DNA from 3 places in the Luteimonas yindakuii genome. Region 3 is predicted to be linked to each of the others. Evidence: predicted binding sites of a transcription regulator. Region 3 holds the regulator's gene; each other region holds the start of a gene.
The links. Region 3 encodes HrcA, which represses chaperone genes, less so after heat shock. Its sites were predicted from a motif close to TTNGCACTCNNNNNNNNNGAGTGCNAA; they were not measured.
Positions count from the first base shown of each region.

Region 1 (6,031 bases), 1.2 Mb from region 3:
GGTGGCCACCGGTACCACCGGCGGCCATGGCGATAACGTGCTTCAAACGCGTATCCGGGCTGGGGCGAGCGACGATTATGGACGGCGCGTTGCAGCGCCTCCACCGCGAAGCCGCGCGGCGTGGGATGGCTGTCCGCCGCCTCAGGCGGCGCGGGCGAAGAACATCAGATAGACGAAGCGACCGTTCTCGAGCGTGTCACCGAACGCCTCGCCTGCCGTGTGCCAGAACCACGGCCGCAGCAGCACCAGGCGGTTGAAGCGCATCGGCACGCGCATGGTGAGCTCCCAGCGCGACATGTCGTTGCTGTCGCGGCCGATGATCGCGTCGTGCAGTTCGGATCCGGTGCGATAGCCCATCGCTTCGATGCCGTCCTGCGTCATCGGCGCCTGTTCGGTGCCGGTCTCGACATGGCGGTAGAACTCGGTACCGCCGCGGCAGTCCTCCGGCCTGCTGAGGTAGAGGATGCCCGACCACCAAGCGCCCTGGTCGATGTGCACGCGACCCGTGCCGACATCGTCGGCGCGGGTGATGCGGAACTTCGCGTGCGACTCGAGCGGCTCGATTGCGCGCACGGGTTCGCCAACCAGCCGCGAGACGGCCTGGTCGAGCTGCGGCAGAAACAGCCGTTCCTGCGAGTTGCGGCCGGGGAATGCGCCCTGCTGCGCCGGATAGGTCAGGCGCAGGCCGGCTTCACGCAGCCGCATGGCGTCCTGCGCGCCGAGGAAGTCGTCGACGACGATCAATGAAGTAGTCATGCGCGCAGCCTAGGAACGCGCGCACGGGCATGCAAGTGGACGCACGGCACCGCGCTCAGTGGGCGGCTGCAGCCTTCTGTCCGCGCAGGCGGCCGAACAGCGAGACCGCTGCCAGCACCAGCGCACCCACGACCAGCCCGATGACCAGGCTTGCCAGCGCGTCGGCGACGAAGCCGGGCAGGCCGGCGCGCTCCATCACTTCCAGCAGGCGGTGCAGCACGTCGACGTTGTGCACGAAGATACCGCCGCCAACGAGGAACATCGCGATGGTGCCCAGGATGCCGAGCGCCTTCATCAACCAGGGCGCGGAGTACACCAGCGCACGCCCCGTCGCAGGCACCAGCACGCCTTGCCGGTGGCTCATCCACAGTCCGGCGTCATCCATCTTCACGATCGCCGCGACCAGGCCGTAGACGCCGATGGTCACCGCCAGCGCCACCACCGACAGCGTCACCGAGCGGGTCAGCAGCGCTTCGTTGGCGACCACGGCCAGCGACAGCACGATGATCTCGGCGGAGAGGATGAAGTCGGTGCGGATCGCGCCGCGGATCTTCTGCTTCTCCATCTCCTGCGGCGTCTCTTCCGCTTCGAGCACCGCCTGCACGCGCGCCTCGGGATCCGGGCGATCGCCGCGATGGGACAGCTTGTGCACGATCTTCTCGAAGCCCTCGTAACAGAGGTAGGCACCGCCGATCATCATCAGCGGCACCACCAGCCACGGCAGGAACTGGCTGATCAACAGCGCCGCGGGCACCAGGATCAGCTTGTTGACCAGCGAGCCCTTGAACACCGCCCACACCACCGGCAGCTCGCGGGCGGCGCGCACGCCGGCCACCTGCTGGGCATTGAGGGCGAGGTCGTCGCCGAGCACGCCTGCGGTCTTCTTGGTCGCGGCCTTGGTCAGCAGCGCCACGTCGTCGAGCAGGGCGGCAATGTCGTCGAGCAGGGTGAGCAGCGAAGCGCCGGCCATGGGTATATTCGCGAAGTCGTGGGCGCGGATTGTGGCATCCGTCCGTGATGCCGGAAATGACGTCGGGCCAGCGGACGGAACCCCTGGTCGCGGCAAAGAAAAACCCCGCCTCGCGGCGGGGTTTTTCGTGTTGCAGTGAAACGGTGACGCTGGATCAGAAATCCATGCCGCCCATGCCGCCCATGCCACCGCCGCCGCCCATGGCCGGCTCTTCCTTCTTGGGAAGCTCCGCCACCATCGCCTCCGTAGTGATCATCAGGCCGGCGATCGACGCCGCGTTCTGCAGCGCGGTGCGGGTGACCTTGGTCGGATCCAGGATGCCGAACTCGACCATGTCGCCGAACTCGCCGTTGGCGGCGTTGTAGCCGTAGTTGCCCGAACCGTCCTTGACCTTGTTGACGATCACGGAGGGCTCTTCGCCGGCGTTGGTGACGATCTCGCGCAGCGGGGCTTCCATCGCACGCAGGGCGATCACGATGCCGTGGTTCTGGTCTTCGTTGGCGCCACGCAGGTGCTCGATGGCCGCCTTGGCACGCAGCAGGGCCACGCCGCCGCCCGGGACCACGCCTTCCTCGACCGCCGCACGGGTGGCGTGCAGGGCGTCTTCGACGCGGGCCTTCTTTTCCTTCATCTCGACCTCGGTGGCAGCGCCGACCTTGATCACCGCAACGCCGCCGGCCAGCTTGGCCACGCGCTCCTGCAGCTTCTCGCGGTCGTAGTCCGAAGAGGTTTCTTCGATCTGCGCCTTGATCTGCTTGATGCGCGACTCGATGCCACCGGTCTCGCCGGCGCCGTCGATGATGGTGGTGTTTTCCTTGGTGACCTGGACCTTCTTGGCGCGGCCGAGATCGGTGATGGTCGCCTTCTCGAGCGACAGGCCGACTTCCTCGGAGATCACGGTGCCGCCGGTCAGCACGGCCATGTCTTCCAGCATCGCCTTGCGACGGTCGCCGAAGCCCGGGGCCTTGACGGCCACGACCTTGACGATGCCGCGGATGGTGTTGACGACGAGCGTCGCCAGCGCTTCGCCCTCGACTTCCTCGGCGACGATCAGCAGCGGCTTGCCGGCCTTGGCCACGCCTTCCAGCACGGGCAGCAGGTCGCGGACGTTGGAGATCTTCTTGTCGTGCAGCAGGATGAAGGGATCATCCAGCTCGGCCGACATCGACTGCTGGTTGTTGATGAAGTAGGGCGACAGGTAGCCGCGGTCGAACTGCATGCCCTCGACCACGTCGAGCTCGTTCTCGAGACCCGAACCTTCCTCGACCGTGATCACGCCTTCCTTGCCGACCTTCTTCATCGCCTCGGCGATGATGTTGCCGATCACTTCGTCGGAGTTGGCCGAGATCGTGCCGACCTGGGCGATCGCCTTGTCGTCGGCGGTCGGCTTGGAGAGCTTCTTCAGCTCCTCGACGGCGGCCTTGACGGCCTGGTCGATGCCGCGCTTGAGGTCCATCGGGTTCATGCCGGCGGCAACCGCCTTCGAACCTTCGCGGATCAGCGCCTGCGCGAGCACGGTGGCGGTGGTGGTGCCGTCACCGGCGTTGTCGGAAGTGCGCGATGCGACTTCCTTCACCATCTGCGCGCCCATGTTCTCGAACTTGTCGGCGAGCTCGATCTCCTTGGCGACGGACACGCCGTCCTTCGTGATCGTCGGCGAGCCGAAGCTCTTCTCGAGCACGACGTTGCGACCCTTCGGGCCGAGGGTCGCCTTGACGGCGTTGGCGAGCGTGTTGACACCGCGCAGCATCTTGGAGCGCGCGTCTTCGCCGAAGCGGATTTCCTTGGCAGCCATTGTTTGAAGCCTCGTAATTGGGGATTGGTGACTGGTGATTGGAAGAGCGGGAAGCGAAAGCGGTCGGGGATACGGGATGGCCGGGTTCGTCAGCGCGCTGGCTGTGACGAATCACCAATCACGAATCACCGCCGTCATCTGCTTCAACCGAGGATCGCGAAGATGTCGTCTTCCTTCACCACCAGGTAGTCGGCACCGTCGAGCTTGACCTCGGTGCCGCTGTACTTGCCGAACAGCACCTGGTCGCCGGCCTTCACCTTCGGCGCGCGCAGGTTGCCGTTGTCGAGCACCTTGCCCTCGCCCACGGCGACGACTTCGCCCTTGATCGGCTTTTCGGTGGCCGAATCCGGAATCACGATGCCACCGGCCGAGACTTTCTCTTCCTCGGTACGCTTGATGACCACACGGTCGTACAGCGGCTTGATATTGCTCATGTCAATCCTCTTAAGTGATTGATTGGGTTGAAGAATGGCGGCGATCTTAGCACTCGCACCGGGAGAGTGCCAAGGCCGCGGGCGGCAAAGGCCCGGCGAGCCGGGCACGGACGCTGATATGGCGGGCATTCAGCCCGTTTCAAGGGTTGCCGGAGAAATTTTTTGTCAGTTCTGGCGGGCCTGTGCCCGCGGGTGCACTGCCGCACGGCGGCTGAGCAGTCGGGCGGACTCAGAACCGCCAGGCCGCGACCACCATGGTCTCGCCGTCGTTGGGCTGGTGGAGGCTGGCGTTGGAGATGTGCCGCGCCAGCACCGAGAACCGCTCCCAGCGCCAGCCAACGGTGCTGATGAACTGCGGGTCGCCGGACAGTGCATCGGTGTGCCCGGTCTGCACGCCGACGCCGAAGCCCAGGGTCAGCCCGTTGTCGGTGCGGTCGTAGCGCAGACCGGCGTGGCCGACGGTCACGTCGTCCACGAGGTCGTGGCGGGTGTCGTCACGACCGCGCACATGCACCACGCCGAGTTCCCAGTGCAGCAACGCATTGTCGAGCGCGCGGAATTCCGGCAGCCACGCGGCGGCCACCACCGGCGTGACCTCGTTGTCGCGCGTCCACGAGGGGCCGGCGCTGAGTTCGAACTGCGATTGCGCAGCCGCCGGAAACGCGGCGGCCGCGGCGATCGCGACGGCGCACAGCGCCGGAAAACGGATCCTGGGCATGGGGGAAGGCATTAGTGAACCGGGGAGTGCAGATTGTAGGCCGCGGCGGCGTGAGGACACGGCAACGTGTACGCCACGCTTAAGCGGACGGCGCGGGACGGTGGGCTACCCTATGCGGCCTGCCCGCTGCGCGTACCTGCCTTGTCCGTCCTGCTCTGCCTGTCCACGTGCCCAGACCGCGCGACCGCCGACCGGATCGCCGAAGCATTGGTGGACGAGCGGCTCGCCGCCTGTGTCTCGCTGTTGCCGGGTGCGCAATCGGTCTATCGCTGGGAGGGCCGCGTCGAGCGCGGCGAGGAAGTGCAGCTGCTGATCAAGACCACGCACGACGCATTCGCCGCCCTGCGCGAGCGGCTGTGTGCGCTGCACCCGTATGAAGTGCCGGAGCTGATTGCGTGCGAAGCGGTGGACGGCCTACCCGCCTATCTCGACTGGATCGCGGCCGAAACCACGGGGCATCGCGGCTGATGCGCATCGCGGGCTGGTGGCGCGCGCTCGCACTGGTCGCACTGGCGACGCTTTGCGGCGTGGCGCAGGCAGCACTCGACGTCGACGACCTGCTGCCGGTGGACGACGCGTTCGCGTTGCGCGTGCAGGCGCCGGACCGCGAGCACATCGAGTTCGACTGGACGATCGCCGACGGCTACTACCTCTATCGGCACCGCATGGGTGCCGAAGCCGACGGCTTCCCTGCCGGGGGCCTGCAGCTTCCCGATGGCAAGCGCCATGTGGACGAGTTCTTCGGCGAGGTCGAGACCTACCGCGGCCGCATGCGCGCCAGCCTGCCCGGCACCGCCGCGGATGGTCGCGACCGCCTGGTGGTGCGCGTGCGGTTCCAGGGCTGCGCGGATGTGGGCATCTGCTATCCGCCGCAGACGCGCGAGATCACCGTGGCGCTGCCCGACAGCCCTTCCGCCAGCGGTCGCGCCGGCTTTGCCGCGCTCGGACGGAGCCTGCTCGGCACCGGCACCCCGGCACGCGGCGTCGCCGATGCCCTGCGCACCCAGGCGCTGCCGCTGCCGGAAACCCGCGCCTTCGGCTTCGACGCCATCGCCGATGGCGGCGACCGCCTGCTGCTGCGCTTCGTGCCCGCGCCCGGCTATTACCTCTATCGCGATCGCAGCGGGTTCGAGGTGCGCGGCGACGGCATCACCGCCGGCACCCCGCGCTGGCCCGCGGGCGTGGACCACCACGACGAGCACTTCGGCAACGTAGTGGTCTATTTCGATCCGGTCGACGTCGAGCTGCCGCTGCAGCGCCGGCATGGCGACGCTGCCACGGTGGCGCTGACCGCGACGTTCCAGGGTTGCCAGGCCGACGGCATCTGCTATCCGCCGATGACCCGGACGGTCGAGGTC
Region 1 is NZ_CP039383.2:491,249-497,279, reverse strand. It holds gene E5843_RS02285 (UDP-N-acetylglucosamine--N-acetylmuramyl-(pentapeptide) pyrophosphoryl-undecaprenol N-acetylglucosamine transferase) at 1-46, opposite strand, end outside; gene E5843_RS02280 (DUF6445 family protein) at 142-756, opposite strand; gene E5843_RS02275 (DUF808 domain-containing protein) at 812-1,726, opposite strand; gene groL (chaperonin GroEL) at 1,881-3,521, opposite strand; gene groES (co-chaperone GroES) at 3,665-3,955, opposite strand; gene E5843_RS02260 (acyloxyacyl hydrolase) at 4,185-4,673, opposite strand; gene cutA (divalent-cation tolerance protein CutA) at 4,800-5,141, shown strand; gene E5843_RS02250 (protein-disulfide reductase DsbD family protein) at 5,138-6,031, shown strand, end outside.
Region 1: groES (co-chaperone GroES) is a predicted target of HrcA. The motif match lies at 4,002-4,028, and genes of this name have one in related genera.

Region 2 (6,031 bases), 1.2 Mb from region 3:
GTGGCAGATCGAGGTCGACCGCCTCGAGGTGTGGGACACGGATCAGGGCACGGGTGAGCTGTGGGAAGTCGAGGCCTGGGTCGGTGGCGACCTGCAGCGGTTGTGGCTGAGAAGCGAGGGCAGCCGCAGTGATGGCCGTACCGACAACGCCGACATCGAACTGCTGTTCGGCCGCAGCGTGACGCCGTGGTGGGAGGTGCTGGCCGGCGTGCGCCAGGACACCCGACCGGCGTCGCGCAGCTGGGCGGCGATCGGGGTCGAGGGCACCGCGCCGGGCATGATCGAGCTGACCGCGATGGCGTATGCGGGCAGCGGCGGCCAGGTGCAGCTGAAAGCCGAGGCCGCGTACGACGTGCGCTTCAGCAACCGGCTGATCCTGCGGCCGTCGCTGGAGGCCACCGCCGCGCTCGACGACGAACCCGACCAGGGCATCGGCAGCGGCCTCAACGGCATCGAGGCCGGCTGGCGCCTGCGCTACGAGATCAGCCCGCGGTTCGCCCCGTACGTCGGCGTGGTGCACGAGCGGCTGTTCGGCGGCACCGCCGCGCATGCGCGCGCGGCAGGCGACGCCGCGCGGGACACGCGGGTGGTCGCCGGCTTGCGCGGCTGGTGGTGACGAGTCGCGACCGGCGCGCGGAGGGACGCAGCGGAAACGCCGTGCCCGCGCCCACCGTTCCACGACGATCCCCGCCCTGCTCACGCGTGCTGGCACGGCCCAGCTCTAGGCTGCATCCATGCCCGACGCCGTGAACACCAGCAGCCACCATGTCGTCATCGTCGGCGGTGGCTTCGCCGGCCTGTGGGCCACGCGCGGCCTGGCATCGGCGCCGGTGCGCATCACCCTGGTCGATCGCGGCAACCACCACCTGTTCCAGCCGCTGCTCTACCAGGTGGCGACGGCCGGCCTGTCGGCGCCCGACATCGCCGCACCGCTGCGCCATATCCTGCGCACGCAGCGCAATGTCGAGGTGCGGATGGCCACCGTCACCGGCATCGACCGCAACACGCGCTGCATCGCGCTCGCCGATGGCAGCACGCTGGCCTACGACACGCTGCTGCTGGCCAGTGGTGCCACCCATGCCTATTTCGGCAACGACCAGTGGGCGGCACACGCGCCCGGGCTGAAGACGCTCGAGGACGCGCTGATGCTGCGCCGCCGCCTGCTGCTGGCGTTCGAGCGGGCCGAGGCGGAACCGGATCCGGAGCGTCGCGCGGCGTGGCTCAGCTTCGCCATCGTCGGCGGCGGGCCGACCGGCGTGGAGCTGGCAGGCACGCTGGCGGAAATCGCGCGCCACACCCTGCGCGAGGAGTTCCGCAACATCGACCCGGCCAGCGCGCGGGTACGGCTGGTGGAAGCAGGCCCGCGGGTGCTGTCGGGGTTTCCGGAAGCGCTGTCGGCGAAGGCACGCCTGCAGCTGCAACGGCTCGGCGTCGAAGTGATGACGGGCATTCCCGTCACCCACATCGACGCCGCGGGCTTCCATCTCGGCGCGCGCGTGGTGCCGGCACGCACGGTGGTGTGGGCGGCCGGCGTGGCGGCCTCGCCGCTGGGCGGCATGCTCGACGTGGAGCTCGATCGCGCCGGCCGCGTACCCGTCACTGCCGACCTGTCGGTACCCGGCCACCCGGAGATCTTCGTTGCCGGCGACCTCGCCAGCGTGCAGCAGGACGGCCGCCCGGTGCCCGGCGTGGCGCCAGCGGCCAAGCAGATGGGCCGGCACGTGGCACGGGTGGTGCGCTCGCGCCTGGCCGGACGCGGCGCGGTCCCGGCGTTCCGCTACCGCGATCTCGGCAACCTCGCCACCATCGGCCGGCGTGCGGCGGTGGCCGACCTCGGTCGCCTGCACCTGTCGGGCGCGCCAGCGTGGTGGTTCTGGCTGTGGGCGCACGTGTTCTTCCTGATCGGCTTCCGCAACCGCCTGTCGGTGCTGCTCAACTGGACCTGGGCGTACTGGACCTACCAGCGCGCCGCACGGATCATCCTCGACCCGCCGGGCGCGGGATCCGATGAAGGTTGAAGGCGCCATCCGCTTGTCGCCAAGAGCGCGGCCGCTGACTACGATTGCAACGCAGTCGCGCGCATTCCTGCGCCCGCTGTAACGGGAACGCGCAGCGCATGCTCGACATCCAGCTTTCCAACGTCCTGATCGCGCTTGCGGTCACCACCGCCGCGGGCCTCGCCACCGGCATCGGCGGCCTGCTGGTGTTCACCACCAGGGCACCGAACGCACGCCTGCTGGCGTTCGGGCTGGCGTTTGCCGGCGGCGCGATGGTGTTCGTCTCGCTGTCGGAAATCCTCAACAAGTCGATCCTGTCGTTCTCGCGCGCGTACGGCGACGACCTCGGCTTCACCTGCGCGATCCTCGCCTTCCTCGCCGGCCTGCTGATCATCATGGCCATCGATCACCTGGTGCCGAACCCGCACGAGAGCCTGGAAGCCGACGATCCCTTCTTCCGCGAGCACAACCGCGAGTACATCAAGCGCGTCGGGCTGCTGACCGCGATCGCAATCACCGCGCACAACTTTCCGGAAGGCCTGGCCACGTTCTTCGCCACCGTCGGCGATCCCGCCGTGGGCCTGCCGCTGGCGCTGGCGATCGCGATCCACAACATCCCCGAGGGCATCGCGATCGCGGTGCCGGTGTACTACACCACCAACAACAAGTCGCTGGCCTTCCTCGCCTCGCTGCTGTCGGGCATGGCCGAACCGGTGGGCGCGATCATCGGCTATGCGCTGCTCGCCCCGGTGATGTCGGAGGCGGTGTTCGGCGGCGTGTTCGGGGTGATCGCCGGGATCATGGTGTTCCTCGCGCTCGATGAACTGCTGCCGGCGGCCAAGCGCTACGCCAAGGGCCACGAGACCGTCTACGGCCTGGTGGCGGGCATGTCCGCGCTGGCGCTGAGCCTGGTGCTGTTCAAATGGGGCACGTCGCCGTAAGCGGCGCGCCGGGACCACACGCAAAAGGCCCGGATCACTCCGGGCCTTTTGCTGTCGCCGATGGCGCGGCTCAGGCCGCGAACAGCGCCTTCATCTTCTTCAGCGCATTGGCCTCGACCTGGCGGATGCGCTCGGCCGACACGCCGTACTCGTCGGCCAGCTCCTGCAGGGTGATCTTGGCGTCCGCGTCCAGCCAGCGGCGCTTGATGATGTCGCGCGAGCGCGCATCCAGCCCGGCCAGGCCTTCGCGCAGCAGGGCCAGCTGGTTGTCCTCGCTGTCGGCACGCTCGTAGGCCTGCGCGGGATCGGCATCGTGCGCCTTCAGGTACCCGGCCGGCGCCGGCGGCGCGCGGTCGTCATCCTCGTCGGCACTGGCATCGAAGCCGATGTCACGGCCGGACAGCCGCGACTCCATCTCCAGCACCTCGCGCTCGGAGACGTTGAGGTCCTTCGCCACCGCGGTGACTTCCGCCGCGTTCAGCCAGCCCAGGCGCTTCTTGCTCTTGCGCAGGTTGAAGAACAGCTTGCGCTGCGCCTTGGTCGTGGCGACCTTGACGATGCGCCAGTTCTTGAGGATGTACTCGTGCATCTCGGCACGGATCCAGTGCACCGCGAACGACACCAGGCGCACGCCCACGGCGGGATCGAAGCGCTTCACCGCCTTCATCAGGCCGATGTTGCCTTCCTGGATGAGGTCGCCCAGCGGCAGTCCGTAGCCGTTGTAGCCACGCGCCACATGCACCACGAAGCGCAGGTGCGAGTGCACCAGGTCGCGGGCGGCGTCGAGATCATCGTGCTCGCGGAAACGGCGCGCCAGCGCCTGCTCGTCCTCGACCGACAGCACCGGGATCTGGTGCACGGCGTTGACGTAGGCGTCCAGCGAACCGAGTGCGCTGGGAACGGGAAGATTGTTGGCAACCAAGGCGTTGGAAGTCATCGTCTGGCTCATGGACCTCATGTTAGCAGTCGAACTATTGGACTGCCGGGTACAGAAAAAGTTCCTCTGTTGCGCCCGTGGAACGGCAGCATCGGATCAACAGGGGGTGTTACCTGAGCCATGATCCTACCCGCCCCGGCCTCAACAGCACGTGGACAGCAAACCCCACCGGCGGCGCCGGTGCAGGCGGCGGTCAGATACCGCCGGGCTCAAGGGCGGACCGCGGTGGCAGGCGCCAGTCGATCTCCCCCAGCCCACGCCGGCGCAGGTAGTCGTTGGTGGCGGAGAAGTGCCCGCAGCCGTTGAAGCCGCGATGCGCCGACAGCGGCGACGGGTGGGTGCTGCGCAGCACCTTGTGCCTGCGCGGGTCGATCACCCGCCCCTTGGCCTGGGCATAGCTGCCCCACAGCAGGAACACCAGCCCGTCGCGTTCGTGGTTCAGCATTTCCACTACGTGGTCGGTGAAGCCTTCCCAGCCCCGTCCCTGGTGTGCGCCGGCCTTGCCGTGCTCGACGGTCAGCACCGCGTTGAGCAGCAGGACCCCACGCTGGGCCCAGGGCAGCAGGTAGCCGTGGTCGGGCCGCGGCAGGCCGAGGTCGCGCTCGATTTCCTTGAACATGTTGAGCAGCGACGGCGGTACCGGGACGCCCGGGGGCACCGAGAACGCCAGCCCGTGCGACTGGCCGGGGCCGTGATACGGGTCCTGGCCGAGGACGACCACCTTCACCGCATCGAAGGGCGTCGCATTGAAGGCGGCGAAGATCCGCGGGCCCGGCGGATAGATCGCCGCGCCTGCCGCAGTGCGTTCGCGCAGGAAGGCCGACAGCGCCCGCATCTCCTCGCGCAGCAGGTAATCACCGATCCGGGCCTTCCACGACGGTTCCAGACGGATGCGGGCGTCCGCCTCCCCGTCGGGCGTGCCGCCGTTGTCCGTCGGTGTCGGGTCCGTCATCGGATTCAGCCGGCGGCCGGCGCAGGCGCCCCGGTCGCGTCCTGCGTCGCGACGCCCAGCCGCGCCAGGCGCAACTGGAACAGCGCCTTGGTGACCAGCAGGCGTTCCTCGATGGGCTTGAGCACCAGGTCGTTGGCGCCATCGCGCAGCAGCGCCATCTGGTTGACCCGGTTGTCGTCGCCGGTCATCACCAGCACCGGCAGCCGGCGCTTGCCGTAGCCGAGTTCGCCACGCACGGCCTGCAGCAGGTCGCGACCGCTCAGCTCGCCCTTGAGGTAGACGTCGGTCAGCAGCAGGTCGGCACCGGGTGCGTCGGCGCCATCGCGTCGCTCGCGCAGCCATTCGATGGCTTCCTCGGCGCTGATCATGTGGATCACTTCCATGCCATGCGACTGCAGCATGCGGCGGGTGGCGAGCGCGACGGTGCGGCTGTCCTCCACATACAGCACGCGTGCGCCGGGGATCGCCTGCGGCATCACATAGCCGCGCACGAAGGTTGCCAGCGCCTGGTGGCCTTCGCCCTTGTCGAAGTAGTCGGTGACGTCCTCGGTGAAGCGGCGGCGCTCCAGGTGCGCCTGCGCTTCCGCCGAGACCACGATCACCGGCACGTATTTCTGTCCCGCGGTTTCGCGCACCGCGCGCGCCAGCTGCTGGCCATCGCCGTCGGGCAGCACCAGCGAGGTGGTGACGAGATCCACCGGCGCGGCGGCCAGCGCCTCGCGCGCCTCGGCGAGGCCGGCGCAGGCGACCACGTCGACGTTGGGCACCTCCTGCCGCAGCACGTCGCCGATCAGGCGACGCACCAGCTTTGAACCGTCGACCACCATGATCCGCGGCGATTCGCTCACCAGGTGGCGCAGGTCGGGCGCGGCGGGGTGGCTCATCTCAGGCCTCCGTGGGTCGGGTCTGTCGCAGATAGTGGCCGGTCACGACACCGGCACCGAGCCAGCCCAGCAGCGCGGCGCCGGCCACGACCGCGAGCGATTGCGGGAGGCCGAAGCCGTGCAGGGCGAAGCCGCTGCCGTAGCCCGCGACCAGTTCCGCCAGCGGTGCCTGCAGCGCCAGCCCGGCCAGTGCCAACAGGCCAAGCGCGAGTGCGCCGGCGGCGAGTCCGTACCACGCACCCTGGTAGAGGAACGGCCGGCGGATGAAGCCATCGGTGGCGCCCAGCAACTGCAGCACGGCGATTTCCTCGCGCCGCGAC
Region 2 is NZ_CP039383.2:2,827,322-2,833,352, forward strand. It holds gene E5843_RS13100 (copper resistance protein B) at 1-616, shown strand, start outside; gene E5843_RS13105 (NAD(P)/FAD-dependent oxidoreductase) at 735-2,018, shown strand; gene zupT (zinc transporter ZupT) at 2,117-2,938, shown strand; gene rpoH (RNA polymerase sigma factor RpoH) at 3,009-3,887, opposite strand; gene ung (uracil-DNA glycosylase) at 4,069-4,827, opposite strand; gene E5843_RS13125 (response regulator) at 4,833-5,711, opposite strand; gene ftsX (permease-like cell division protein FtsX) at 5,713-6,031, opposite strand, start outside.
Region 2: rpoH (RNA polymerase sigma factor RpoH) is a predicted target of HrcA. The motif match lies at 3,898-3,924, and genes of this name have one in related genera.

Region 3 (6,031 bases):
TGCGCATTTCCGCCGCGAGCTCTTCGTTCTGCTCGGGGAAATACTCGCCGTCCCAGCGCGTCAGCCGGTCGCTGTCGAACCACAGCGTCAGGTTCTTGATCTCGGTATGGCCGCGGCGGTTGTTGCGCTGCGTGGCCGTGTAGTCCCAACGCTGGTGGTGGAACGGGTCGGCGATCGAAGGCGTGCCCAGCAGGCCGACGACCTGCTGCTTGCTCATGCCGGCCTGCAGCTGCCCGACCGCTTCGGGTTCGACCAGGCTGCCCTGGTAGATCGGCTGCTTGTAGACGATGCCGCAGCCCGACAGGATGCCGGCGACGAGGAGGGGAGCGAGAAGTCTGCGCATGGGGCCATCGGGTGGTCGGGAACATGCCGATGATACACTCCGGTCGATTGCAGCAACCGTTCCGGACCGCTTTGCCCTGTTCGATGCGGCCGACAGGAGACGACATGGAATCCTTCGACCTTCGCAAGGCCGGTCTAAAGGTCACGCACCCGCGAATGCGGATCCTGCAGCTGCTCGAGCAGAAGACGCCGCACCAGCACATGACCGCGGAAGGCATCTACCGCCAGCTGCTCGACCAGGGCGACGAGATCGGCCTGGCCACCGTGTACCGCGTGCTGACCCAGTTCGAGGCCGCGGGCCTGGTGATCAAGCACAACTTCGAGGGCGGCCATGCGCTCTATGAACTCGATCGCGGCGACCACCACTACCACATGGTCGACATGAGCAGCGGGCTGATCACCGAGTTCGAAAGCCCGGAAATCGTGGCCCTGCTCAACCGCATCGCCGACGAGCACGGCTATGTGCTCGACGAGCATTCGCTGGTGCTGTACGTACGCAAGAAGCGCCTATAAAAACCGACGATCGGGAGCCGTCGTTTCCCCGGTTCCGCGCGCAGCACATCGACACGACTCCCGCCCGGCACCATCGCCCCTCTCCCGCCTGCGGGAGAGGGATGGGGTGAGGGCTAGCGCTCCGGCGAACGAAGCTGGGAGCGCCAGACGCCCTCATCCGGCGCTGCGCGCCACCTTCTCCCGCAAGCAGGAGAAGGGAGAAGGGAGAAGGCGGGTCAATCGACATCCTGATCCTCTGCCGCCTGCGGGAGCGGAGTTGGGGGTGAGGGCTCGTGCCGCGAAAAACGCGCCTCATCCGGCGCTACGCGCCACCTTCTCCCGCAAGCGGGAGAAGGGTTGAGCCGGTCTGGCCCCGAGCGCCCTCAGGCCACGTCCGCCAGCAGCCGGCGCGCGGCGGCCATCGCCTCGCGGCTGACCTCCACGCCACCCAGCATCCGGGCAAGTTCTTCCTGCCGCTGGCGCTGGTCGAGCCGGTTGACCTCGCTTTCGGTCTCCTCGCCGCGGGTGCGCTTGCTGACCCGGTAGTGCGCGTGGCCCTGCGCGGCCACCTGGGGCAGGTGGGTGACGCACAGCACCTGCCGCGATGCGCCCAGCGCGCGCAGCTTACGGCCGACGATCGCCGCCACGGCGCCGCCGATGCCGGAGTCCACCTCGTCGAAGACCATCGTCGGCACGGCATCCAGGCCCAACGCCGCGACCTCGATCGCCAGCGAGATCCGCGACAGCTCGCCGCCGGATGCGACCTTGCGCAGTGCGCGCGGCGGCTGGCCCGCGTTGGCCGCCACCAGGAACTCCACGCGCTCGGCGCCGAGCGCGTCGGGGCGCCCGCCGAGTTGCGGTTCGAGCGCGATCTCAAAGCGGCCGCCGCCCATGCCCAGCTCGTCGATCAGCGTGGTGGTGTCGGCGGACAGTCGCGTCGCGGCCGATTGGCGGGCGCGGGTCAGGTCCGCCGCCGCCGAGGTCCAGGCCGCGTGGGCGGCGTCGATCTCGCCATCCAGGCGCTCCAGCCGGATCCCGGCATCCGCCAGTTCCTCGAGTTCGGTGGCGATGCGGTCGCGCAAGGCTTCGAGTGCGTCCGGCGCCACCCGGTGCTTGCGCGCGAGGTCGTGGATGCGGGCAAGGCCGCGTTCGAGTTCGGCGTAGCGCTCGGGATCGATGTCGAGATCGTCGCGCACGCGCTGCAGCAGCAGTTGTGCCTCGTCGAGCTGGATCGCGGCGGCCTCGAGCATTCCGTCGACCTCCGCCAGGCGGGGCTCGTCGCGATGCAGGCGCGCAAGTTCACCACGCAGCCGCTGCACGCGGCCGGTGACGGCGTCGTCCTCGCCCAGCCCGGCCAGCACGGTTTCACAAGCAGTGATCAGGCCGGCGGCATTGGCCTGGCGGCGGTGCGCGGCATCGAGTTCGGCGAGCGATGCGGCATCCAGCGGCTCGCGCTCGAGTTCCCGCAGCTGATGTGCCAGCCAGTCCTGCCGCTCGCCGGGATCGCCCAGGCCCGCCAGCCGGTCGCGTTCGTCGAGCAGTGCCGACCACGCACGCGCGGCATCGGCCACCGCCTGCAGCGCACCGGCGTGGCGACCGTATGCATCGAGCAGCGCAAGCTGCGCGCCACGCGACAGCAGCGCCTGGTGCTCGTGCTGGCCGTGGATCTCGACCAGATGGCCGGCAAGCGCGGCCAGCTGGCCCAGCGTGGCCGGGCGACCATTGATCCACGCCCGCGAGCCGCCATCCGCACGCAGCGTGCGCCGCAGCTGGCAGGCGTCGCCATCGTCGAATTCCTCGGCGACGAGCCACGCGCGCGCACCCGGGGCGTCGGCGAGATCGAAGCTGGCAGTAAGTTCGGCGCGGTCGGCGCCGTGGCGCACCATGCCGCTGTCGGCGCGCAGGCCGGACAGGAAGCCCAGTGCATCGACGAGCAGGGATTTGCCCGCACCGGTTTCCCCGGAGATCACGGTCAGCCCGGCGCCGAATTCCAGCTCGCTGGCAGTGGCGACGGCGAAATTGCGGATGGCAAGATGGGTCAGCATGCGCGGATTGTGCAGGGCAGGAGGGTTGGGGCCAACAATCTCGATGATCACCGGCGCACCGCGTGAGACGCGCTTGCGCGCGCGCAGGGCCGGCCGTATACCGGGAGCATGCGTCGCAAGCACACATCCCCCTCGGAACTCGACCCACGCGCGCGCCAGCTGCTGCGCACGCTGATCGCGCGCCATATCGAGAACGGCGAGCCGGTCGGCTCGCAGACGCTGGCGCGGCACGCCGGGCTGGACGTGAGCCCGGCGACGATCCGCAACATCCTGTCCGACCTCGAGGACAGCGGCCTGCTGACCGCACCGCACACCTCGGCCGGGCGGGTGCCCACCGCGCAGGGGTACCGGGTGTTCGTCGACTCGCTGCTGCAGCTGCGGCCGCTGCCCGAGCACGAGGTCACGCGCCTGCGCGAGCAGCTGCCGGCCGGCGGTGGCACGCAATCGCTGCTGGGCAGCGCCTCCGAGCTGGTGTCGGCGATGACCCGCTTCATGGGCGTGGTCAGCGTGCCGCGGCGCGAGCAGTTCGCCTTCCGCTACATCGACTTCGTCGCCGTCGACAGCCAGCGGGTGATGGCCATCCTGGTGTTCGCCGACAACGAGGTGCAGAACCGCCTGATCCAGGTGCGCCGTCCCTACGACGCATCGGAACTGGAGCAGGTGGCGAATTACCTCAACGTCAACTTCGCCGGCCGCGCGGTGGCCGACATCCGCGCCACCCTGCTGCGCGAGATGCAGGTGACCCGCAGCCAGATGGAAAGCCTGATGGCGCGCACCGTGGAGCTGGCCGAACAGGCGCTGGCGCCCGAGGAGGGCGACGACATGCTGATGGCGGGGCAGGCGCGGCTGATCGGCGTGCAGGACCTGTCCGACCTCGACCGCCTGCGCGAGCTGTTCGACACCTTCTCGCGCAAGCGCGAAATCCTGCAGCTGCTCGAGCGCACGGTGCGCGCGCCCGGCGTGCGGGTCTTCATCGGCGAGGAGACCGGGCTTGCGCCACTGGAAGGCGTGTCGCTGGTGACCGCGCCCTACGCAGCCGACGGTCGCGTGCTCGGGGTGCTCGGGGTCATCGGCCCGACCCGGATGGCCTACGACCGCATCGTGCCGGTGGTGCAGGCCACCGCCGAAGCGCTCGGCGCCGCGCTGGAACGGGGCGGAAACACGCCGTAGGCCACTTCGCGGAACGCGCATGAAGGGCTGGCACGGGGTGGTCGAGCCTTGAAACCGCGCCAGGCAACCCCATTGCTCCGGCCAGCGGCGGCCAGTCGACCGCCACGGACATGGAAATGACCCACGAGAGCCACCCCGACACTCCCGACCACACGATGCATGCGGATGAGTCCGCATCGCCACAGGCCCTGCTCGAAGAGCAGGTGCAGCTGCTGCAGGCCGAACTCGAACAGCTGCGCGCGCAGTCCCTGATCGAGCGCGCCGACCTCGAGAACCAGCGCAAGCGCATGGCGCGCGAGGTCGATGCGGCCCGCCGTTTCGCCAACGAACGCCTGCTGGGCGACCTGCTGCCGGTATTCGACAGCCTGGATGCCGGCCTGTCCGCGGCCGGCGCCGAAGGCGGTCCGCTGCGCGAAGGGCTGGAACTGACGATGCGCCAGCTGCTCAAGGTGGCCGGCGACAACGGCTTGCAGGTGGTGGATCCGGCCGCACAGCCGTTCGATCCCGAGCGCCACCAGGCGATCAGCCAGACCGATGCCGGCGAAGTGCCCCCGGGCCACGTCGCCCAGGTGTTCCAGAAGGGCTATGTGCTCAACGAGCGCCTGCTGCGCCCGGCCCTGGTGGTGGTGGCCAAGGACTGACGCCGGCGCCGTCGCGTCGCGGCGACCGCTTGAACGGCCAACAGCCGCCCCCAGATATCACGCATCGGCGGCTTCGCGCCGCCCCAGACACAACGATTACGGATCCAGAGGGAACCACTCATGGCAAAGATCATCGGCATCGACCTCGGCACGACCAACTCGTGCGTGGCGATCATGGACGGCGGCAAGGCCAAGGTCATCGAGAACAGCGAGGGTGATCGCACCACGCCTTCGATCGTGGCCTACACCAAGGACGGCGAGGTGCTGGTCGGCGCGTCCGCCAAGCGCCAGGCCGTCACCAATCCGCACAACACCTTCTTCGCGGTCAAGCGCCTGATCGGGCGCAAGTTCACCGACGCGGAAGTGCAGAAGGACATCGGCCTGGTGCCGTACAAGATCGTCCAGCACGACAACGGCGATGCCTGGGTGGCCACCAACGACGGCAACAAGCTGTCGGCGCAGGAGATCTCCGCGCGCATCCTCGAGAAGATGAAGAAGACCGCCGAGGACTACCTGGGCGAGAAGGTCACCGAGGCCGTGATCACGGTGCCGGCGTACTTCAACGACTCGCAGCGCCAGGCGACCAAGGACGCCGGCCGCATCGCCGGCCTCGACGTCAAGCGCATCATCAACGAGCCGACCGCTGCGGCACTCGCTTATGGCCTCGACAAGGACGGCGGTGACCGCAAGATCGCCGTGTACGACCTCGGCGGCGGCACCTTCGACGTGTCGATCATCGAGATCGCCGAAGTCGACGGCGAGAAGCAGTTCGAAGTGCTGGCCACCAACGGCGACACCTTCCTCGGTGGCGAGGACTTCGACAAGCGCGTCATCGACTACCTCGTCGAGGAATTCCAGAAGGACCAGGGCATCGACCTGCGCAAGGATCCGCTGGCCCTGCAGCGCCTGAAGGACGCCGCCGAGCGCGCCAAGATCGAGCTGTCGACCGCGCAGCAGACCGAGGTGAACCTGCCGTACGTCACCGCCGATGCGTCCGGCCCGAAGCACCTCAACATCAAGCTGACCCGCGCCAAGCTCGAGGCGCTGGTCGAGGACCTGGTGCGCAAGTCGATCGACCCCTGCCGCACCGCGCTCAACGATGCCGGCCTGCGCGCATCCGATGTCAACGAGGTCATCCTCGTCGGCGGCCAGACCCGCATGCCGAAGGTGCAGCAGGCGGTGGCCGAGTTCTTCGGCAAGGAGCCGCGCAAGGACGTCAACCCCGACGAGGCGGTCGCGCTCGGCGCCGCGATCCAGGGCGGCGTGCTCGCCGGTGACGTCAAGGACGTGCTGCTGCTCGACGTGACCCCGCTGAGCCTGGGCATCGAGACCCTGGGCGGC
Region 3 is NZ_CP039383.2:1,665,490-1,671,520, reverse strand. It holds gene E5843_RS07610 (outer membrane protein assembly factor BamE) at 1-343, opposite strand, end outside; gene E5843_RS07605 (Fur family transcriptional regulator) at 448-855, shown strand; gene recN (DNA repair protein RecN) at 1,218-2,879, opposite strand; gene hrcA (heat-inducible transcriptional repressor HrcA) at 2,988-4,049, shown strand; gene grpE (nucleotide exchange factor GrpE) at 4,166-4,690, shown strand; gene dnaK (molecular chaperone DnaK) at 4,811-6,031, shown strand, end outside.